3 regions of the Bacillus kalamii genome follow, and region 2 is predicted to be linked to each of the others. Evidence: a T-box and tRNA genes for the amino acid it is inferred to sense, from the RefSeq annotation. Region 2 holds a T-box; the other regions hold tRNA genes.
The links. A T-box is a leader RNA that pairs with one kind of tRNA and senses whether it is charged. The one in region 2 lies ahead of ABC357_RS13200 (tryptophan--tRNA ligase), so its partner is inferred to be a tRNA-Trp.
Positions count from the first base shown of each region.

Region 1 (7,442 bases), on a different contig from region 2:
GTCACAGATGTATGATCTTCAGGAAACAACGGATAATTTTCTTCGCACATTAAGCATTTACAGTTTTTTTCAAAGCTTGATAATACAAGCAAATTCGTGCAAGCGGGACAAATCCCGCTATAAGCACGAATGGAGTTTCCTTCTTTTACACAGATAATTGGCTGGCCTTCTATCTGTCTTTGCTCTAAATCAGCCATTTCATCTGCCCTGCCGGCAAGCAATACCCATTTGATTCCAAGCATCTTGTCGGCAGACCTGCTCAATTTTTGCAGATCATCTTCAACAAGTGGTTCATATACCGACTTAACAGTAGTAAAAAGGCTATCCTTCATTTCCTTTAGAAACTGCAGGCGATTCATAAGAGACTCTTCCAATCTTCCACTTGTCTACGGACGATTTCAACCAAATCCGGCAGGGCTTGACTGTTCACATCAGAAAGACCGATACCCAACTCCAGAGATGTAGGTTGCATGCCTATCATGGTAATATGCTTTGGATATTGGTCACGGATTTTGGCGGCAAGCAATACTTCCTGGAATCCTAATTGGTGGATTGACATTTTCACGCCATAATATGCAGGGATCTCTTCGCCTTTCAAAACAATAATCTCCCCGCCCTTCTTGCCGGCATTAATGGCATCCAGCACTATCAGCATTTCCGCGTCCTCGACTGGCCCCAGAAGGCGCATGCCATCTGTAGAACCATCGAAGATTTCAACATCCTCATCATCTTTAAATATTTCTTCAAGCAAGGGAAGCGACATCATGCCGACTCCCTCATCGCTGTATAGTGTATTTCCTATACCGAGAATGACTATTTTCTTCTTGGTGATTGTATTACTTATCGTCATCATCTTCTACCGCTTTCTTCGGTTCAGTTTTAAATCCTGTAAAAATGGAAGACATCGTTCCGTTCCGTTGAAGATAATCCTCACGGAAAGATAAATAAATATGGGCAACCATGAAAACCATGAATCCCCAAGCCATTAAATGATGCCAAGAACGGATGGCGAAGCTATCGCCGAAGATATAAGGTACCCAGGAAAATAATTTCCCCAAAAAGGATTCCGGCTGTGGCTCAAAATATAAATAATAGCCCGTTAAAATCATCACAATGGAACCGCCTACCATAATGATCCAATAGCTTAATTGCGCCAATGGATTATGCCCTACATAATGCGGTTTTTTATTCTTCATGAACAAATAAAACTTGGTTGTCTCCCACACTTCTTTCCAAAAGACTTTGCGAAACAGATTGGAAGTCGCATATTTATTTCCTTTATACATCCAATACCAACGGATCAACAGATTGGCTGTGAAAACAAATGCAGAAAAGAAATGGACGTATCGTGCCCATCCCATTAAATATGAGAAATAGGCCTCTTCCTGTGTATTAGCCCCGACAAACGGATTTCCGATGTAAATGCCTGTAATCATTAGTAAGATAATGGCCGCTGCATTAATCCAGTGAAAGACCCGAACAGGCAGCTCCCATACATATACCTTCACTGTACCTCGTTTGACCGGGGTAAATTTTGCGGACCGATTTTTCTTAAACCCTAGTTCACTGTTCTGTTGCTTAGACAAATTAGGATTCTCCATTGATATCCCCCTAACATATTCTAATTTCTGTTTGGGATTTCGTTTCTAAATCTGTCAAATGTACGGCGCATGCCAAACATGGATCAAAGGAATGGATCACACGCAATATTTCCAACGGTTGATTTTTATCCAGCATCGGAGTGCCGATCAAGGAAGCTTCATATGCCCCTAATTGCTTTTCATCCCTTGGGGTGGCATTCCAAGTGGATGGAACAACCGCCTGATAATTTTTCGTTTTTCCATTTTCAATTTCAATCCAATGGCCTAGTGCACCCCTTGGAGCTTCAATCCAACCTACACCTTTGGCTTTATCCGGCCATGAGCTTGGCTCCCATTTTGTCCGGTCAAACGTAATTTGATTGCCATTTTTGATATTTTTCAGCAGTTGGTCCATATCATTGCGCATCCAATCCACAACCAGCGAAGATTCCAAACCGCGAGCAACAGTTCGTCCTAATGCGGATTGCATGGCACTCATAGGTATATCTAGTTTTTTCAGTGTACTGTCCATTATTTCCTTAACATCTTCCTTGCCGCTTGCATAAGCAACCATCATACGGGCAAGCGGGCCTGTTTCCATAGGTTTGCCCTTCCATCTCGGAGATTTGATCCAACTGTACTTATCATCCGTATCAAGATGCTTATATGGGGCTTTCGGACCTGTATAATTAAGGTTGGTTTCCCCATCCCATGGGTGGAGCCCTTTATCTTTATTCTTACCGTCATAGGTATACCATGAATGTCCGATGAACTCCTGTACATGTTCCGGGTTTTTAAGGTCGATATCATGGATTTCATTCATATTGCCATTGAGAATAATTCCTCTTGGCATACGGTAATTCTTGATATCGTAATGATCAGTCGTAGAGAAATCGCCATAGCATAAATAATTATTGATGCCGCCGCCGTACGTCCAATCTTTATAGTACGAGCCAATCGCCAATAGATCCGGAATATATACTTGGTTGATGAATTCATTGGCTTGATCAATCAATTGAGATATGTGCATAAGCCGTTCTGCATGTATGCCGTTATCACTGTTAATATCAAGCGGCGTTGCCATTCCACCCACTACATAATGTGGATGTGGATTCTTTCCGCCTAATATCGTCTGTACTTTCACAATTTCCTTTTGCCAATCAAGAGCTTCCAGATAATGTGCCACAGCCAGAAGATTCACTTCAGGAGGCAGCTTATATGCTTTATGCCCCCAATAGCCATTCGCAAAAATGCCAAGTTGCCCGCTATCGACGACCTTTTTGATTTTATTCTGTATATCTTTGAAATAACCCGGAGATGATTTCGGCCAAGATGAAATCGATTGTGCTATTTTCGATGTCTCAGCAGGATTCGCCTTTAATGCACTGACAACATCTACCCAGTCAAGCGCGTGCAAATGATAAAAATGCACAACATGGTCATGTATAAAAACTGCTTCATTCATTAAATTTCTGATTAAATATGCATTTTGGGGAATTTTAATATCCAATGCATCTTCAACTGAACGTATGGATGCAAGTGCATGTGTGGATGTACAGACTCCACAAATACGTTGGACAAATGCCCATACATCACGAGGATCTCTGTCCCGCACAATTAATTCAATACCGCGGACAGCTGTTCCGGAACTGAATGAATCTTTGATTACGCCTTTATCATCCACATCTGCTTCAATACGAAGATGCCCCTCAATTCTTGTAATTGGGTCAACTACTATCCTCTCCGTCATTCGTCTCCACCTCGTTTATCATCTCTCTTTTTCTTAATAGCTGTCGCAGTGGCATGCACAGCTATACCAGCTGCAGTAGCAGCAACCACAGTACCTCCGACTACATCCGGATTAATGGTTGTTTGGGTCGTCGGTATTTCCGCACGTCTAGTGAAGAACGGGCCATTGTCCCAGAAGCCGCTTTCTGAGCAGCCTATACATGGATTGCCCGATTGGATAGGATAGCTTACGCCGCCATTCCATCTCATTTCAGCACAGGAATTGTAAGTAGTCGGCCCTTTACAGCCAACTTTATATAAGCAATAACCCTGTTTGGCTCCTTCATCGTCAAAATTCTCCACAAATAGCCCTGCATCGAAGTATGCCCGCCGATTGCACTTATCATGGATACGATGTCTATAAAACGCTTTTGGACGGCCAGCATGGTCTAATTCAGGCAATTCTCCGAACGTAATGATATGGGCAATGACCCCTGTCATTACTTCAGCGATCGGCGGGCAGCCCGGCACAAGGATTACAGGCTTGTCCTTAATAAAATGAGTGACAGACTTTGCTCCAGTCGGGTTTGGATAAGCTGCAGGTATTCCGCCCCATGAAGAACAGCTGCCATAAGCAATAACCGCCTTGGCCCCTTTTACGGCCTCTAAAAGCGTTTCCTTCGCATCAACTCCTGCCACGCTTAAATAAGCAGAGTCTTTAGGAATGCTGCCTTCAACAGCTAAAATGTATTCACCATCATATTTTTTCAACACTTGCTTCATCGCATCTTCAACCTGATAACCGGAAGCTGCGGATAATACCTCCGAATACTCCAAAGAAATCATGTCGAATAAAACACTTTCCGTTTTTGGATGAGTCGATCTTATAAAGGATTCGGAACAACCGGTGCAATCCTGGAATTGAAGCCAAATGACCGGAACCCGCGTTTTTGTTTCCATAGCCGCAACAACCTTATCGGATTGCGAATAATCCAATCCCATTGTTGCTGCAAGGATGGAACACATTTTTAAGAAGTCTCTTCTCGTAACGCCTTGTTCCAGCGCGGATTCATAGATAGATTTCCTTTTCATCTCCTTTAGCCTCCTGTAAAAGAAAAGTAATATTAATTCGACATAATTGTAACATTGCAAAATGCCGTCTCTATTCATATTTCCGAACGGTCAAAAAACGTTCTTAACTGTATTCAGAACATGAATACATTGAAAGTCTGCCATTTCCTTTGGTAAAGCTTCGCTCTTGTGGATAAGCTCATATTATAGCGCCATTGTGTGAGGAATGTTTGTTGTTTTAATGAGAATCTAAATGATAAAAATACGTAGTGAAAAGGAAGGGAAAGGGGAAAGGGTTAATATACAAATAAAAAAGCCATTGCAATATGCAATGACTTTTTTATGACTGTCTTTCTAATACCGGTGGCCGGGGTCGAACCGGCACTCCGTGAGGAACACGATTTTGAGTCGTGCGCGTCTGCCAATTCCGCCACACCGGCAAATAATTGGAGGCGGCAACCGGATTTGAACCGGTGATAAAGGTTTTGCAGACCTTGGCCTTACCACTTGGCTATGCCGCCAGACAAAAAATATTATTGGAGCGGAAGACGGGATTCGAACCCGCGACCCCAACCTTGGCAAGGTTGTATTCTACCACTGAACTACTTCCGCTTAAAATGGCTGGGCTAGAAGGATTCGAACCTTCGCATGACGGAATCAAAATCCGTTGCCTTACCGCTTGGCTATAGCCCATTTATAATATTTATGCACTCAACTATTCAATTATGATTATAATGGGGCGACTGATGGGAATCGAACCCACGAATGTCGGAACCACAATCCGATGCGTTAACCACTTCGCCACAATCGCCATTATATAATTGGCAGGGGTAGTAGGAATCGAACCCACACTGACGGTTTTGGAGACCGTAGTTCTACCTTTAAACTATACCCCTTTCATTTTCAAAGAATGAAAGTAAATGGTGGAGGGGGGCAGATTCGAACTGCCGAACCCAAAGGAGCGGATTTACAGTCCGCCGCGTTTAGCCACTTCGCTACCCCTCCGCGCTTATGAAAGAATGGTGCCGGCAAGAGGAGTCGAACCCCCGACCTACTGATTACAAGTCAGTTGCTCTACCAACTGAGCTACACCGGCATTATATGGTGGCTCAGGACGGAATCGAACCGCCGACACAAGGATTTTCAGTCCTTTGCTCTACCGACTGAGCTACTGAGCCACTATTCTATGAGCAACCGCTAATGCGAATGCAGTAATTAAAGTCCTTCGTCCAGATTTCAGAAGGCTTATTCAAGATGTATCTCAATCTGTACGCTGATGAATACCCAAGAAGTTTATTCAACGTGCTCTACCGACTGAGCTACTGAGCCACTATTAAAATTAAAATGGCGGTCCCGACGGGAATCGAACCCGCGATCTCCTGCGTGACAGGCAGGCATGTTAACCGCTACACCACGGGACCTTTCTTAATTGCGGGGACAGGATTTGAACCTGCGACCTTCGGGTTATGAGCCCGACGAGCTACCAGACTGCTCCACCCCGCGACGATAATATGGTGGAGGATGACGGGATCGAACCGCCGACCCTCTGCTTGTAAGGCAGATGCTCTCCCAGCTGAGCTAATCCTCCAAAAAGATATATAAATGGTGACCCGTACGGGATTCGAACCCGTGTTACCGCCGTGAAAGGGCGGTGTCTTAACCGCTTGACCAACGGGCCAGTTAAAATGTAAATGGCGGAGAGCAAGGGATTTGAACCCTTGAGACAGTTTGTCACCGCCTACACGATTTCCAATCGTGCTCCTTCGGCCTCTCGGACAGCTCTCCATATTTTGGCTCCGCAGGTAGGATTCGAACCTACGACCGCTCGGTTAACAGCCGAGTGCTCTACCACTGAGCTACTGCGGAATAATATGAGCCTGGCAACGTCCTACTCTCACAGGGGGAAACCCCCAACTACCATCGGCGCTGAAGAGCTTAACTTCCGTGTTCGGAATGGGAACGGGTGTGGCCTCTTCGCCATCATTACCAGACATTTTGCCGTCTATCTTTCGATTTGAAAAACAGAGACACGTTAATCTCAAAGACATATTCTATTATAATATATTTTGAGTTTTTTTCAAGAAGAAATTTATTCCTTCAAAACTAGATAACAGAGTCAAAAGTAAATCAAACAACAATTTGGTTAAGTCCTCGACCGATTAGTATCCGTCAACTCCATGTGTCGCCACACTTCCATCTCGAACCTATCAACCTGATCATCTCTCAGGGGTCTTACTAGCTTGACGCTATGGGAAATCTCATCTTGAGGGGGGCTTCATGCTTAGATGCTTTCAGCACTTATCCCGTCCGCACATAGCTACCCAGCGATGCCTTTGGCAAGACAACTGGTACACCAGAGGTGCGTCCATCCCGGTCCTCTCGTACTAAGGACAGCTCCTCTCAAATTTCCTACGCCCGCGACGGATAGGGACCGAACTGTCTCACGACGTTCTGAACCCAGCTCGCGTACCGCTTTAATGGGCGAACAGCCCAACCCTTGGGACCGACTACAGCCCCAGGATGCGATGAGCCGACATCGAGGTGCCAAACCTCCCCGTCGATGTGGACTCTTGGGGGAGATAAGCCTGTTATCCCCGGGGTAGCTTTTATCCGTTGAGCGATGGCCCTTCCATGCGGAACCACCGGATCACTAAGCCCGACTTTCGTCCCTGCTCGACTTGTAGGTCTCGCAGTCAAGCTCCCTTATGCCTTTGCACTCTACGAATGATTTCCAACCATTCTGAGGGAACCTTTGGGCGCCTCCGTTACATTTTAGGAGGCGACCGCCCCAGTCAAACTGCCCGCCTGACACTGTCTCCCACCCCGATAAGGGGTGCGGGTTAGAATTTCAATACAACCAGGGTAGTATCCCACCGACGCCTCCACCGAAGCTAGCGCTCCGGCTTCAAAGGCTCCTACCTATCCTGTACAAGCTGTACCAAAATTCAATATCAGGCTGCAGTAAAGCTCCACGGGGTCTTTCCGTCCTGTCGCGGGTAACCTGCATCTTCACAGGTACTATAATTTCACCGAGTCTCTCGTTGAGACAGTGCCCAGATCGTT
Region 1 covers NZ_JBDFMI010000006.1:1,250,355-1,257,796, reverse strand. Annotated here, with positions in the region: gene ABC357_RS24045 (hypothetical protein) at 1-359, opposite strand, end outside; gene ABC357_RS24040 (HyaD/HybD family hydrogenase maturation endopeptidase) at 356-850, opposite strand; gene cybH (Ni/Fe-hydrogenase, b-type cytochrome subunit) at 837-1,601, opposite strand; gene ABC357_RS24030 (nickel-dependent hydrogenase large subunit) at 1,612-3,330, opposite strand; gene ABC357_RS24025 (hydrogenase small subunit) at 3,327-4,400, opposite strand; tRNA gene ABC357_RS24020 (tRNA-Leu) at 4,738-4,819, opposite strand; tRNA gene ABC357_RS24015 (tRNA-Cys) at 4,827-4,900, opposite strand; tRNA gene ABC357_RS24010 (tRNA-Gly) at 4,917-4,991, opposite strand; tRNA gene ABC357_RS24005 (tRNA-Gln) at 4,998-5,072, opposite strand; tRNA gene ABC357_RS24000 (tRNA-His) at 5,115-5,190, opposite strand; tRNA gene ABC357_RS23995 (tRNA-Trp) at 5,202-5,275, opposite strand; tRNA gene ABC357_RS23990 (tRNA-Tyr) at 5,301-5,384, opposite strand; tRNA gene ABC357_RS23985 (tRNA-Thr) at 5,400-5,475, opposite strand; tRNA gene ABC357_RS23980 (tRNA-Phe) at 5,482-5,557, opposite strand; tRNA gene ABC357_RS23975 (tRNA-Asp) at 5,725-5,800, opposite strand; tRNA gene ABC357_RS23970 (tRNA-Met) at 5,809-5,882, opposite strand; tRNA gene ABC357_RS23965 (tRNA-Val) at 5,892-5,967, opposite strand; tRNA gene ABC357_RS23960 (tRNA-Glu) at 5,983-6,057, opposite strand; tRNA gene ABC357_RS23955 (tRNA-Ser) at 6,072-6,164, opposite strand; tRNA gene ABC357_RS23950 (tRNA-Asn) at 6,171-6,245, opposite strand; rRNA gene rrf (5S ribosomal RNA) at 6,255-6,370, opposite strand; rRNA gene ABC357_RS23940 (23S ribosomal RNA) at 6,519-7,442, opposite strand, start outside.
Region 1: it encodes a tRNA-Trp, which carries the amino acid that the T-box ahead of ABC357_RS13200 (tryptophan--tRNA ligase) is inferred to sense. The anticodon was not compared.

Region 2 (7,442 bases):
CAACGGCTTTGCTTCCACTTTGATTGGTTTCCAGTATGCATATTTTTCACTAAGTATAGCTGTCATTTCAGCTTCGCTTACATTCACTTCCATCATGGCAGGCAGTTCTTCGCCCGTTTCCGCATCCCTTTCTTTCACTTCCGAATTCACAACCAGGCAATGTATTCCACATTCCCTTGTCCCCTTTATCATTCTGTCCAATAAGCAAGTAAACTCTTCTAGGGATGACACGTGCTCCAAACTTGAAACAGCTACGACAAAATCATAGTAACCGCTAGGGATACTGAAATCTGCTATATCACTACAATAGCTGTTTATAATATCCTCTATGCCATATTGTTTACTGTAACGGCGTAGAGGTTCAATGGCGGTTTCCAATAAATCGACGCAGTCCACTTTTCCCTGCCGCTCACGGATAGAAAGCGCCATAGGAATACTGTTTCTGCCGACGCCGCAGCCGAGATCAAGCACCATCGGCTTATCTGTTTGGATCAATGACAGCGATTCGATGACAGACTTTACAGGAGATGACAGCCATGAACCTTTGACGAACAAATCATGTTGGCTATAAAACCAGTCATGATAGCGCTTTTCTTCTTCACGAATAGTTGTAAAATCTGCCATCGGTCACCCTCTCCTTTGCGCATATGATTGACCTTATAAAAAACCACCCATTGGCACAAAGCTCTAATTGTCTCCTTCATTCAGCATCTTATGCCAAATAAACATTATGCCAGATCTTCCGGCTGCTTTTTTGCCGGTATCGGCAAATCCCGATTTTCTGTATACATGCTGTGCCGATTTATTGGCTGCATTGACCGCAAGCACTATTTCATTTACGTCCGGGAAATGAACTTTAACGAACGGCTCCAGCAACGCCATCGATTTAGTGGCAATCCCTTTCCCTTGGTGGCTGCTTGAAATCGAATAAGCCCTCAGCAACATGCATTTTTTATTGTCGCTATAGACAGCGCTCCCAGGGTAAGCATGAAGCACAAAAAAGCCTGCGATTTCCTCTCCCGCAAATATAACAACAGGATTTCTCTCTTTTTCTGACAAGCAACTCGCCAATGCGTCCAGAGGAGGTGCAGTGAACGCTAATTGTTCTTTTTCAAGGCTGTATTCACCGAAAAAACGCTTGTATTTCTCTTCATATATGCGTAAACTTACTTCTTTTTCCACCATCATTCCTCTCCCTCATTCATTTCGGAATTCACCTCCTAATTATATGGTAAAATTTCTTGATATCTAAATATTTTGACATTTATTCTTAAAAAAGAACAGCGCATTGATTTTTCATTACGCTGCCGGTCAACTCTAGATATATCTTGTTAATCCGATTTTTTTCCGCACTTCTTTCATGAAAGGAATAGCCTTCTCTCTAGCTTTTTCAGCTCCCTCAAGTAAAATGCTATCTAATCTCTCTGGATTCGACATCAATTCATTATACTTCTCCCGGGGTTCCTTCAAGGCTTCATTCATTACTTCAAACAATTGCTGCTTCGCTTCTCCCCATGAGATTCCATCCTCATAATGAGCTTTCATTTGCTCCGTTTGTCCAGCGGAAGCAAACTGTTTATACAGTGAAAAAAGCAAAGAAGATTTTGGATCTTTCGGTTCGCCTGGAAGCGATGAATCTGTCTTGATTTTCTTAACCAATTTCAGAAGCTGTCCTTCATCGGAGAATAATGGAATCGTGTTGTTATAGCTTTTGCTCATCTTCCGCCCATCCAAGCCAAGCAATACCGCCGTGTCTTCCTCAACCTTATACTCAGGCAACGTAAAAGTGTGGCCATATTTATTGTTGAATGTTTGGGCAAGGTCCCTTGCTATTTCTACATGCTGGATTTGGTCCTTCCCGACTGGAACAAGATCAGAATTATAGAGAAGAATATCGGCGGCCATTAGGATAGGATAGGTATACAATCCCATATTGACGCCATCATCTATATCGTTTCCGTTTCGTTTATTTTCTTCAGTCAATGCCTTATAGGCATGGGCTCTGTTCATCAAACCCTTGGATGAATAACAGGCAAGTATCCAATTTAATTCAAACACCTCAGGAATATCGGATTGTCTATAGAAGGTTGCCTTTTCGTAGTCCAACCCAAGGGCAATCCATGTTGCCGCAATTCCATATGATAACTGTTTAAATTCTTCGGGATCCGGTGTCCGCGTAAAACCATGGTAATCGGCAACAAAGTAATAGGCTTCGTACCGGTCATCACGAGCAAGGTCTAATGCAGGCTTAATGGCTCCTATATAATTCCCTAAATGCACTTGTCCGGTCGGCTTAATTCCTGTCAAAATTCTTTTTGTCATGTCTTTCCCTCCAATATGCACGCAAAAAAGGGCTACCCATCCTATGAAAAGGACGGATAACCCGTGGTGCCACCTTAATTCGTTCATCACAAAGAAGAACGCACTTATCCATACAGAAACAATCTTCGTTTCAATATGTCGCCTTTTTTAACGGCAAGACCTCCGCTATGCCTACTAAACTGGTTCAGCATAGAAGCTCCGAAGCCCATTCGACGGTTATTCTACACTGATTTCCACCCGACATCAGCTCTCTAAAGTATGCAAACCGCTTACTATTCTTCATCATCGCTCATTCATTCTATGTGTATACCTTATTATAAATCCATTCAAAATTGAAAGTCAACTTACAGGAAGTGTCGATTATTATCGAAAAATAGCATAATTTTCATTATTTTATAAAAATTCCTTCCCCTCTTTCCCAGCATGTCTTATAATGTGGGAAGGCATGATTCTTTATACAGAGGGGGAACCGAATTGAAAGAACATACACAAATTACTTATTCCTTAAATGAACAACTGCAAGGAAGCGAATTGGCAGACGTCTTTAAGGCGTCCGGGATCAATCGGCCTGTAGATGATCTGAAACGCCTTCAGAAAATGCTAGATAATGCCAATCTTCTCGTTACGGCTTACCATGGCGAAAAGTTAATAGGCGTAGCCAGGGCACTGACAGATTTCAGTTATTGCTGTTATTTATCGGACTTGGCTGTAGATAGAGACTATCAGCGAAGAGGTATAGGCAAAAAGCTTATACAATTTGTTCAACAAGAAATTGGAGATGAGTGTTCATTCCTTCTGCTTTCCGCCCCATCCGCCATGGACTATTATCCTCATATAGGGTTTAAAAAAATGGATAATGGATTCAGAAAATTAAGAAAAAGATAAAGGCGAGGCAAGCGGGAATTCCACTCCCACTTGCCTTTTAGGGTTTTCTATGCATTATTTTCCCTAATCTGTTTTTCCAGCAAAATCTCATCCAAGATGGCTATTCCATTTCCTGCAATTAAAGGAATTTCAGGTTTACGGAGCCTCGCTTCTGCCACTGCATCACGGATGATGGAGACCATCCGATAGCCTCTTTTCTGGTAGAAATCAAGCGCTTTTATATTATCATTCGTTGTAATCAACTCTATTTTTAGGCATCCGTTTCTATATGCATGGTTTTCAGCTGTCAGGAGTAACCTGGATCCGATTCCCCCATTTTCCCGCACACTATCCAAGGATACAATCTCACATGTAGCCCCTTTCTGAAAAAGGGTGACCAATCCTATAATTCCGCCGAAGTGATCGACACAAGCGAACCCCTCCAGTTCTGAACATCTATATGTCCCTGTCGAAATAATCATTTCATTACTGCCCCATTGTTCCCGAAAAAACGCATTCGTCCTATACACAGGCAATTGATCTAACGCTACGATATCCATTTGTCCCATCCTTCCTTTTGAACAGCTCACTTCCTCTGCTGCAAGCAATCAGTCCAGCTCCAAGCATTTGACATTCAAAGGAATTTCAATCCATTCTCCATTCCTTGCATGGATTGAACAAGCCTGTGCTCCGGAAGATGATGATACAATCTGTGCAAGCTTGCTATCGACATAATGCAGGGCAACGCCATTCGCTGCTGCCACTCCTCCCTTTAAGGAAGAATTGCCTACAGCGGTACGGTATGCCTCACTGTACAATTCATCATTCCCATAATGGGGGCAATGACTGCCGGAAATAAACCCCAAACATGCGATAGCCTCGAACACTCCATCTACAGCGTCATGGAGGCCTTCTTCAAACCAACACATGGATCCTGCGCTTAAACCGGCTAAAACAATTCCGTTCTCATATGCCTCCCGCAATATCAAATCCAGTCCATTTTCTTTCCATTGCCCTATCATTTTCTTAGTGTTGCCTCCGCCGACATAAGAATATCTTTTTCCATTATGTAATCTCTTAAATCTCTGCTTGGAGGATTTGACAGCAACAAAGAAGAAGGCAAGCAGCCAAGCGCCGAAAAAGCTTTATTAAAGGACTCTTCATATAGCCTGTCGTCACCGCTCGCAGTCGGCAAAAAGCAAACAGCAGGCTTTTCCTTCCCGCTTTGCTGTATGATAAATTGATCCAGAAGAGGATTATTGAGCTCCATCGAAAAACCTCCCCCACCAAGCGCTATGATTTGTTTCATTTCCCTTTCCCCCATTCATAAACCATTCCTTTTAGACAGGCTGTTTGATCCAAACTCGTTCTATGGCAGCAAATTGGCCATTACGGAAGATGAGTTTATATACTGCTGCCGTATGGCTGTTTCCAGGTAAATCCTCATGTTGTTCGTCAAAGTAATTTAAAATGATAGACAGAATGTTTCCGTGCAATCCGATCACAATAAGCTTTCCGGCAAACGTTTTAGCCACATCATATACTCCCTCCACTCCCCTCCTTAGAGCGTCATTATTCGATTCTCCTCCTGGATAAGCAAAAGTAGGACGGTCAAAGCAATAACGCAGACTGGCTGCAATGTCCTCTATTTCATACGCATCTTCAGCCAGTTTTCGCTCCCTGAAACGGCCATCCATGGTCAAATCAACGCCATTTTGGACAGCCAGCCGGCCTACTGTCTGTATCGCACGAGGATAAGGACTTGAAATGACCGCACTAATCTTTTTTTGTTCCAGGATCATTCCGACTTCTTCCGCATCCTCCTGGCCTTTTCGATCCAGCTCTATTGTCCGCTCCTGCAATATACTCTCCATCGAAAAAGCATGTCTGATTAGAAAAATTTCCGTATCCATAAAAGCTCCTTTAAAAACCTTTTTTCTCAACATTCACCCATCTGTTCCCCTTGCCAAATAAAAAACAACATCTTGCTCATATAATAAACTGAATTTTTTAATTTTTTTAAAAGTATATCCATTATTTGACATGAAATCAACCTCTTCTCCCTAGAATGCAAGGAATACAGCAGAAAGTTATCTCACATGCAAAACGGCCGCCATTCCTCCGGCGGCCGTCATATAAATCCCCCTATAGTATAGCCTGCAAAAGCTAGCAGGGCCCCTCCGCAGAAAGTAATGGCCAAATAAAACAAGAATCCTTTCCTTTCACCGCTTTTTACCATTTTCACCAATTCTAACATGAGGGTGGAAAAGGTTGTAAAGGCACCCATAAACCCTGTCCCGGCAAGCAGCATGATGACGGGGTCAGCCTTCATGCCCGATAATAGTCCGAGCAAAAAGGAACCGCTCAAATTGATCAGTAAAGTAGCAAATGGATAGCGAACAGATACAGTGGACAGTACCGATTTGCTTATTGAAAATCGGGTTACGGCCCCTAAAAAACCCCCGATAGCAACCAATAAAACGTTCATCGCCATTATTTAGCTTCCTTTCTTTCAGAGGCAGCATGATATCCTAAAAATGACATGGCAAGACCCCCGATCATCGATAATGCGGCATATAAAACAGCCATCAGGGCATGGCCGCCTTGAAACAAGGAGACCGTCTCAACGCTTAATGTGGAAAAAGTCGTGAATGCCCCAATAAATCCTGTTCCGATTGCCGACTTCCACTCATCCGGAATAGCCGTTCTTATAAAGACAAAAGTAGTCAGCCACGCAAGAAGGAAACTGCCTATCAAATTGATGGAAAAAGTGGCGATAGGAAAGAGGGATCCATTCCATGCCAATAATCCGATTGCATACCTTAGCACGGCCCCCAGCGCGCCTGCCAGGCCAACATATATGTAAACCATGTTCTAAAAAACCTCCCGGATAATAGATGAAGCATCATATTCATTATTATATCTTCTTTAGTCAGCAGACTGTATCGACATTAAAAATCTATGTGCAATCCATGTAGATTCTTCACTGTCTTTTCACAAACTACAGCTGTCTTTGAAAAAAGTTGCAAATAAAATTGGAGATACATTTACATTATTCTAAATCTATTGATAGCTCTTTTTCTATGACCTATACTATGAAAAAAATGAAGGAGCGAACTCATATGGCTTACCATACAATCAAAGAAGACATTTTCCATTATTACAATGAACAAGGATCCTATCCAAAACATATTAAATTAAATAAGGATCTGTTCATAGCGCTAAAAGAATCCGGTCATATCAACTTATCCGTTGTAAACCCTTCCAAAGTAACCTTTTTAGGTGTAGAAGTACTGGAAGACCGGGGTGTAGAAAAATACGAATTACTTTAATGCCTGTTATAGCTTGGAGAAATCCAAGCTTATTTTTATCCAGGCAATCCCAGCCGCGGCTCTAATTGGCGCCTTAGTGCTTCAAATCCAAGTAAAAAAAGGGCTTCCTGCGAAGCCCCTCTTTTTCCCACAGCCAATTTTGACCTGCCCTACGATTTCAACTCTAACTCCAATTCAGTTAAATAGACGCCATTCCCAATTGGATGCTGATTTACTTCTTTGAATCCATGCTTTTTATATAAAGCGAGGGCAGGAATGTTGCGGGAACCTGTAGAAACTATGATACACTGCTCCCCTGCTAAATTCTCCAGAAAAAAGCAGAGGATTTTTTGCCCGATTCCTTTGCGGAAATAATCAGGATGGACGACAAGAGAACAAATGCGCAGCTTTCTGTCCTCCTGTCCATAAGAAATGAAGCCGGCCATTTTATCTTCCTGAAAAAAGGCTGTATAGGTGTCTTCACTTTGCTGAATTGTTCGGGCTGTCTGCTTTAGCGCGGGAATATCATGGCAACCGATCAATTCTGCTTCCACCCTATATGCAGGCAGTTGGATGGACAACAACTCTTCCGCAATATGAACCTGCCTGTGATCCACTTTTTTAATCATCTTTTTCGCCTCTTCCCTTTTTATCATACAGAAAAAGTGCCATAAGAAAAACCTTTCAATAGTATGAAAGGTTCTAGATTAATAGACGGGGCTTTTTACAGCCTTCGCTTTTTCTTTTGCTTCCTGAAATAACGGGTCACGTCTCTGACTATAAGCTGCATAATAATATATATGGCAGCTGTTTTCAATACTACCCCTTGGACATCCATATATAGAAAATTTTCTGTACTGCCCCCGAACGGAAAAAAGTGAATGGCAAGACACGATAGAACAGCCATCAACAATTGCACTGGCAATACAAATTTCAATTTGATCC
Region 2 covers NZ_JBDFMI010000001.1:2,659,643-2,667,084, forward strand. Annotated here, with positions in the region: gene ABC357_RS13190 (class I SAM-dependent methyltransferase) at 1-624, opposite strand, end outside; gene ABC357_RS13195 (GNAT family N-acetyltransferase) at 688-1,188, opposite strand; gene ABC357_RS13200 (tryptophan--tRNA ligase) at 1,318-2,322, opposite strand; T-box leader at 2,368-2,617, opposite strand; gene ABC357_RS13205 (GNAT family N-acetyltransferase) at 2,797-3,207, shown strand; gene ABC357_RS13210 (GNAT family N-acetyltransferase) at 3,255-3,746, opposite strand; partial or broken gene ABC357_RS13215 (Type 1 glutamine amidotransferase-like domain-containing protein) at 3,795-4,495, opposite strand; gene ABC357_RS13220 (histidine phosphatase family protein) at 4,527-5,099, opposite strand; gene ABC357_RS13225 (fluoride efflux transporter FluC) at 5,318-5,680, opposite strand; gene crcB (fluoride efflux transporter CrcB) at 5,680-6,057, opposite strand; gene ABC357_RS13235 (hypothetical protein) at 6,309-6,518, shown strand; gene ABC357_RS13240 (GNAT family N-acetyltransferase) at 6,668-7,126, opposite strand; gene ABC357_RS13245 (hypothetical protein) at 7,222-7,442, opposite strand, start outside.

Region 3 (7,442 bases), on a different contig from region 2:
CCGTTCCCATTCCGAACACGGAAGTTAAGCTCTTCAGCGCCGATGGTAGTTGGGGGTTTCCCCCTGTGAGAGTAGGACGTTGCCAGGCAAACCCCAACAGGGGTATTTATTTTGGTTTTTATACAAAATAGGCCCGTTGGTCAAGCGGTTAAGACACCGCCCTTTCACGGCGGTAACACGGGTTCGAATCCCGTACGGGTCACCATTTCGATTATCATACTGGAGGATTAGCTCAGCTGGGAGAGCATCTGCCTTACAAGCAGAGGGTCGGCGGTTCGATCCCGTCATCCTCCACCATATTTTCTTTAATAATGCCGGTGTAGCTCAGTTGGTAGAGCAACTGACTTGTAATCAGTAGGTCGGGGGTTCGACTCCTCTTGCCGGCACCATTTGAAGAGCCATTAGCTCAGTTGGTAGAGCATCTGACTTTTAATCAGAGGGTCGAAGGTTCGAATCCTTCATGGCTCACCATTTATATGCGGGTGTGGCGGAATTGGCAGACGCACCAGACTTAGGATCTGGCGCCTTACGGCGTGGGGGTTCAAGTCCCTTCACCCGCACCATTTGCGGAAGTAGTTCAGTGGTAGAATACAACCTTGCCAAGGTTGGGGTCGCGGGTTCGAATCCCGTCTTCCGCTCCATACTCATTTATATGCGCCCGTAGCTCAATTGGATAGAGCGTCTGACTACGGATCAGAAGGTTATGGGTTCGACTCCTTTCGGGCGCGCCATATTTCGGGAAGTAGCTCAGCTTGGTAGAGCACTTGGTTTGGGACCAAGGGGTCGCAGGTTCGAATCCTGTCTTCCCGACCATTCATTATATTTGGGGCCTTAGCTCAGCTGGGAGAGCGCCTGCCTTGCACGCAGGAGGTCAGCGGTTCGATCCCGCTAGGCTCCACCATTCCATTTATCATACGGAGGTATACCCAAGTCCGGCTGAAGGGATCGGTCTTGAAAACCGACAGGGGCTTAACGGCTCGCGGGGGTTCGAATCCCTCTACCTCCTCCATTTTTTTTGAATAGTGGTCCCGTGGTGTAGCGGTTAACATGCCTGCCTGTCACGCAGGAGATCGCGGGTTCGATTCCCGTCGGGACCGCCATTTAATTAAATTTCCAGTTTGATTTTTGCTATGGATAACGAATCGCAGCAGATCGATAGGGAAAGAGCAACAGCTTTAACCTGATAAATCGATTCATTTCCAAGCATCATTCTTCAATGTTGCTTATTTTTTATATTATACGGAGGGGTAGCGAAGTGGCTAAACGCGGCGGACTGTAAATCCGCTCCTTCGGGTTCGGCAGTTCGAATCTGCCCCCCTCCACCATTTGTCCTTTCATAGGGGCATAGTTTAAAGGTAGAACTACGGTCTCCAAAACCGTCAGTGTGGGTTCAATTCCTACTGCCCCTGCCAATTCTTATTATGGCGGCTGTGGCGAAGTGGTTAACGCATCGGATTGTGGTTCCGACATTCGTGGGTTCGATTCCCATCAGCCGCCCCATTTTTTATAACTCTATTATTGGGCTATAGCCAAGCGGTAAGGCAACGGATTTTGATTCCGTCATGCGAAGGTTCGAATCCTTCTAGCCCAGCCATTTTTGCGGGTGTAGTTTAGTGGTAAAACCTCAGCCTTCCAAGCTGATGATGAGGGTTCGATTCCCTTCACCCGCTCCAAATATGAATGGGCCTATAGCTCAGCTGGTTAGAGCGCACGCCTGATAAGCGTGAGGTCGGTGGTTCGAGTCCACTTAGGCCCACCATTACATACATTATTTTATTGTTCCGCAGTAGCTCAGTGGTAGAGCATTCGGCTGTTAACCGAACGGTCGTAGGTTCGAGTCCTACCTGCGGAGCCATTTTTTTATCTGTACTTTACATATTGTCATGCGCCTTTAGCTCAGCTGGATAGAGCAACGGCCTTCTAAGCCGTCGGTCAGAGGTTCGAATCCTCTAAGGCGCGTAAAAAACTAATCTCAAACAAATGAGATTAGTTTTTTTTATGCACATATCTACTTCTTCAATTTTTCATGTCCTTTTTCTTTGTAGCATGTGAGGGTGCTGTTCCCATATAATGTATAGTAAGATGTCGAGGACTAAGGGAGAATAGATGTGAAAAAGAGAATTGTATTTACAGGCGGGGGTTCTGCCGGGCATGTTACTCCGAATATAGCGATTATGGATGAGCTGGATAAACAGGAATGGGAAATCAGCTATATCGGTTCGAAAAGAGGCATAGAAAAAGAGCTTATGTCCCATGCAAATGTCCCCTATTATGGAATCAGCAGCGGAAAGCAGAGAAGGTATGTCTCTAGGGAAAATGTGACAGATCTTTTCAAAATAGTTAAAGGATGTGTGGAGGCACGCAGGCAGTTAAAAAAGCTTAAGCCCGCCCTTGTTTTTTCAAAGGGAGGTTTCGTATCTGTCCCGGTGGTCGTTGCAGCTAAATCTCTGCGTATTCCTGTCTATCTGCATGAAAGTGATATGACCCCTGGACTTGCTAATAAAATTGCCAAACGGTTTGCCACGACTATTTTTACATCATTCGAGGAAACGAGCCTATATTTCCCTGTTCAAAAAACGTTGGTAACAGGTTCGCCTATACGGAAAGAACTGTTATTAGGATCAAAGGAAAAGGCAAGGAGGCAGTGGGAATTAGATGGTAAGCGCCCTGTCCTGACTATTGTGGGAGGGAGCCTAGGGTCCAAGTCTATTAATGAAGCAGTGAGAGGGACATTGAATGTATTGTCCCGCCGATACTCGATTATACATATATGCGGTAAAAATAACATAGACAATCACTTCTTGTCTGCACCTAATTACTTGCAATTCGAGTATGTGCAGGAGGGTCTAGCCGATCTATTGGCTGCAACAGATCTAGTGGTCACAAGAGGCGGATCCAATGCTTTATTTGAGTTTCTGGCTTTGAATATCCCTATGCTCATCATCCCCTTAAGTGTTCAGCAAAGCAGGGGAGACCAAATCTTGAACGCCGAGTCCTTCACTTCCAATGGATATGGAATTACATTGCCGGATGAAGAATTAAGTGGAAAGACCTTGCTGGATGCACTGGAAAAATTAGAAAGCCTTAAAAAAGGCATCAAACAAAACATGATAAAATCAACACAAAGCAATGCGTTGCCTATTATTGTGCAAGAAATAAATAAACACCTCTAATTCTCATTAGAGGTGTTTTTAGCTGGAAGATACTTGCCCAGTATTTCATTGAAAAGCTCTATTGGAAGCTCCATCCTCGGAGAATAGGAGATACTGTCATAAATCGTATAGTCTATTCCAGTGGCGGTCAGGGTAAAATCCATGCAAACAGGAGGATTAGAGGAAATGACACTGACCAAACGTTCATTTTTTTCATTTTGCTTGACCAATATTTCATAGCCTTTTTTCGAGTGGCGCTCAATGACCGTATATTTACGATTAGTGAAAAATTGGACCATAAATGAATTCCCTCCTCTGTATAAGCAATATTCGCCGTTTCATTGAATATTTCCTACATGCTCTAAGGGTTCTTTTTTCTTTTTTGTAAAAAGTGGACTTTATATGCTTTTTTAATATAATATTTTCTATTGACGATTTATGAAAACGCTTTTATAATTTAGTTAATCGATTACGTAAACGATTAACTTAGCAGCATGTATCTTCAACTAGATAGTTTGAGAGGAACGTGAATCAGTTATGAGTATCGGAACAAAACGAAATTATTGGTTATTGAGTGCATTTTTCTTTTTCTACTTCTTTACTTGGTCATCCTGTATGTCTCTATTCTCTATTTGGTTGGGGCAGGATATACAATTAAGCGGTGCCAATACAGGTGTTATTTTCTCTGCGAATGCTATTATGGCCTTAATTATGCAGCCATTGTACGGTGTTATTTCCGATAAAATTGGATTAAAGAAACATATGCTATGGTTTATTGTCGGCTTGCTGGTATTTGTCGGCCCATTCTTCATTTACATATATGGACCATTATTAAAATATAATGTTCTGCTTGGAGCTATTGTCGGCGGTATGTATCTTGGAGCCGCTTTTCAGGCAGGCTGTGGAGCTGTTGAATCATATATCGAAAAAATTGGCAGAAGATGCGATTTCGAGTATGGAAAATCAAGAATGTGGGGTTCGCTTGGTTGGGCTGCAGCGACATTCTTTGCAGGGCAGCTTTTCAATATTAACCCTAATATCAATTTTTGGCTGGCATCCGGTTCGGCCATCTGTTTGATTGCCATTCTCCTACTGACAAAAATTGAAGAGGCAGATGGCAATGACGAGGAAAAAGAAGAGCCAATCAAAATGAAAGATGTATTTTCTCTATTAAAACTTAAAAAGTTTTGGTTCTTCGTACTCTATGTGTTTGGCGTAGTTTGTTTCTACTCTGTCTATGACCAACAATTCCCGATCTATTTCTCATCTTTGTTTACTGATGCTAGCACAGGCAACCAGTTATACGGGTATTTGAATTCTTTCCAGGTCTTCATGGAAGCCGGAATGATGTTTGCAGCTCCTTTCATTGTGAATAAACTAGGAGCGAAGAAATCGCTAATACTTGCAGGTTTTATCATGGCAACTCGTATAATCGGTTCCGGCCTGGCTGTAGAGCCAATCGGAATTTCCTGCATGAAAATGCTCCATGCCCTTGAGCTACCGATTATGCTGATTGCAATATTTAAATATCTGGCGCAAAACTTCGATAATCGGTTATCGTCAACGCTTTACTTGGTAGGATTCCAATTTTCGAGCGCTATTGCGGCTGCATTTCTATCGCCTGTATTTGGCAGGCTATATGATTCAATCGGCTTTGATTCTGTTTATTTCATCATAGGGGGCATTGTCCTTACCTTCAATATCATTTCTTATTTCACATTAATCAATGATCCAAAAGATACATCATCTCAATCAATGGATACAAGGGAAGCAAAGGTTTCATAATCAGAAAGGAAGATGTATAGATGGCACAGACAATTTTAGAAAAAATGACTAAACTTGATGAAGCAAATGAAGCGGTCATGAAACGCGCTGAAACGATCGGCAAACAATATCGGCTAGGTTACCATATCATGGCTCCTGCAAATTGGATCAATGATCCGAATGGTCTTGTCTATTTTAATGGCGAATACCACGCATTCTATCAGCATCACCCGTATGATGAACATTGGGGACCGATGCACTGGGGCCATGCAAAAAGTAAAGACCTTGTCCATTGGGAGCATCTTCCGATTGCTCTTGCCCCTGACCAAAACTATGACCGTGATGGCTGCTTCTCGGGAAGCGCAGTCGTAAAAGGCGATCAATTGTTTTTGATCTATACAGGACATGTGTGGGTAGACAGGGAAAAGGATATCGCCATCCAAACACAATGCATTGCTTCAAGCCAGGATGGAATTACATTTACGAAACATCCTAATAATCCGGTTATAAAAGAAGTGCCTTCCGACAGTACAGGACATTTCCGAGATCCTAAAGTATGGGAGAAGAATGGCATATACCATATGGTCCTCGGCAATCGGACTACGGATGATGTCGGGCGTGCCATTTTGTATTCATCATCCGATTTGGTGGATTGGGCATATGATGGAGTACTTGCACAGGCAGATGAAACATTAGGGTATATGTGGGAGTGCCCGGATTTCTTCCGAGTGGATGGAAAGGACGTACTGTTCTTCTCGCCGCAAGGAATGAAGGCTGAGGGAGATTCATACCAAAATCTGCACCAAACCGGCTATTTAGTAGGTTTATACAATGAAGAGACAAAAACATATGAACATGGCCCATTTGAGGAATTGGACAATGGCCACGACTATTATGCAGTCCAAACACTGCAAGACGATAAAGGAAGACGCATTGCCATTGGCTGGATGGATATGTGGGAGTCGGACATGCCTACGAAGGAAGACGGCTGGTGCGGTGCGATGACACTGCCTAGAGAAGTATCTGTTAGTCCGGAAAATAAAGTGATTATGAAGCCGGTAACGGAGTTGAAGATGTTACGTAAAGAGAATCATACCATTTCCAAAACTGAACTGAATGAAGAAGAAGCAATTACAGCAATAAAAGGAGATTTATTGGAAATCGAGCTTGAATATTCCCTCAAGGATGTGACAGCGAATGAATTCGGCATCTGTCTTAGACGCAGTGAAGATGGCACAGAAAAAACGGTTATCGGTGTGAACATGGATGAAGCGAACATATTCATTGACCGTACTGCCTCCGGTAAAGGTGTGACAGGTGTCCGGAAAACGATGATCGATTTGGAAAAGGAAACATGCAAGATCCATATCTATCTGGACCGTTCTTCTGTTGAACTATTTGCTAATGGTGGAGAAGTTAATATGACCAGCAGAATCTACCCTGATCCAACAAGCTTGCATATCAGCTTATTTGCCAAAGGCGGCAAGGTGACATTAATCAAATCCAATATTTGGACTTTGGAAGATGTTTGGGAAACAGGAAGTAAATCATTATAATAAAAAAATAAGAAAAAGCCAAAAATGAAGGGGCATTTTGGCTTTTTCCTGCTATCAAAATAAATGTAAAAGAAAAAGAGGTTGCAAGAATGGGAAAAGTATATTGTATCGGTGAAGCATTAATCGATTTTATTCCTGAGCAAAAGGGGAAAGCATTGAAAGAAGTAGATACATTTGAAAAACTGCCTGGTGGAGCACCTGCTAATGTCGCAATTGCTGTTGCTAAATATGGAGGAACCGCTTCTCTTATCACTAAATTGGGGGAGGATGCTTTTGGCGATTTCCTGGTGGATATCCTAGTGGAGAATCAAGTGGAAGTGGATAAAGTTTTGCGTACAAATGAAGCGAATACAGGTTTAGCCTTTGTATCAGTCAAGGAAGACGGAGAGCGCGATTTTTCATTTTACCGAAAACCATCGGCAGATTTACTGCTATCAGAAGGTGAAATAGAAGAAAATTGGTTTTCGAATGATGATATTCTTCACTTCTGTTCGGTGGATTTAGTGGAAAGCCCTATGAAGTATGCCCATAAAAAAGCAATCTCTATTGTGAAGAGCAAGGGAGGGATTATCAGCTTTGACCCTAATATCCGTTTATCTCTTTGGGATGACCATCAAGAGTGCCAAAAAACAGTGCAGGAATTCTTGCCTCTCGCAGATATTGTTAAGATTTCAGATGAAGAACTTGAATTTATAACCGGAATAAAAGATACAAGCGAGGCTCTTAAGTCCTTATTCAAAGGCGATGTAAAAGCAGTCGTCTACACTAAGGGAGCAAAAGGGGCAGAATTGCTTCTGAAAAACGGCCAGTCATATGAATCATCCGGTTTCAAAGTGATTGTTTCCGATACTACGGGTGCAGGAGATGCCTTTATCGGCGGTTTGCTGTATGCATTATCCGCCCATCATGTTCAGTTGGCGAATCTGGAAAGCGTCCTTCATGAGCATCAGGAGGATATATTAGCTTTTGC
Region 3 covers NZ_JBDFMI010000006.1:439,746-447,187, reverse strand. Annotated here, with positions in the region: rRNA gene rrf (5S ribosomal RNA) at 1-88, shown strand, start outside; tRNA gene ABC357_RS19960 (tRNA-Glu) at 131-205, shown strand; tRNA gene ABC357_RS19955 (tRNA-Val) at 222-297, shown strand; tRNA gene ABC357_RS19950 (tRNA-Thr) at 314-389, shown strand; tRNA gene ABC357_RS19945 (tRNA-Lys) at 396-471, shown strand; tRNA gene ABC357_RS19940 (tRNA-Leu) at 479-563, shown strand; tRNA gene ABC357_RS19935 (tRNA-Gly) at 567-641, shown strand; tRNA gene ABC357_RS19930 (tRNA-Arg) at 655-731, shown strand; tRNA gene ABC357_RS19925 (tRNA-Pro) at 737-813, shown strand; tRNA gene ABC357_RS19920 (tRNA-Ala) at 826-901, shown strand; tRNA gene ABC357_RS19915 (tRNA-Ser) at 917-1,009, shown strand; tRNA gene ABC357_RS19910 (tRNA-Asp) at 1,025-1,100, shown strand; tRNA gene ABC357_RS19905 (tRNA-Tyr) at 1,242-1,325, shown strand; tRNA gene ABC357_RS19900 (tRNA-Trp) at 1,339-1,412, shown strand; tRNA gene ABC357_RS19895 (tRNA-His) at 1,425-1,500, shown strand; tRNA gene ABC357_RS19890 (tRNA-Gln) at 1,520-1,594, shown strand; tRNA gene ABC357_RS19885 (tRNA-Gly) at 1,600-1,673, shown strand; tRNA gene ABC357_RS19880 (tRNA-Ile) at 1,683-1,759, shown strand; tRNA gene ABC357_RS19875 (tRNA-Asn) at 1,781-1,855, shown strand; tRNA gene ABC357_RS19870 (tRNA-Arg) at 1,886-1,959, shown strand; gene ABC357_RS19865 (undecaprenyldiphospho-muramoylpentapeptide beta-N-acetylglucosaminyltransferase) at 2,109-3,173, shown strand; gene ABC357_RS19860 (hypothetical protein) at 3,170-3,451, opposite strand; gene ABC357_RS19855 (MFS transporter) at 3,690-4,937, shown strand; gene ABC357_RS19850 (glycoside hydrolase family 32 protein) at 4,982-6,472, shown strand; gene ABC357_RS19845 (carbohydrate kinase family protein) at 6,562-7,442, shown strand, end outside.
Region 3: it encodes a tRNA-Trp, which carries the amino acid that the T-box ahead of ABC357_RS13200 (tryptophan--tRNA ligase) is inferred to sense. The anticodon was not compared.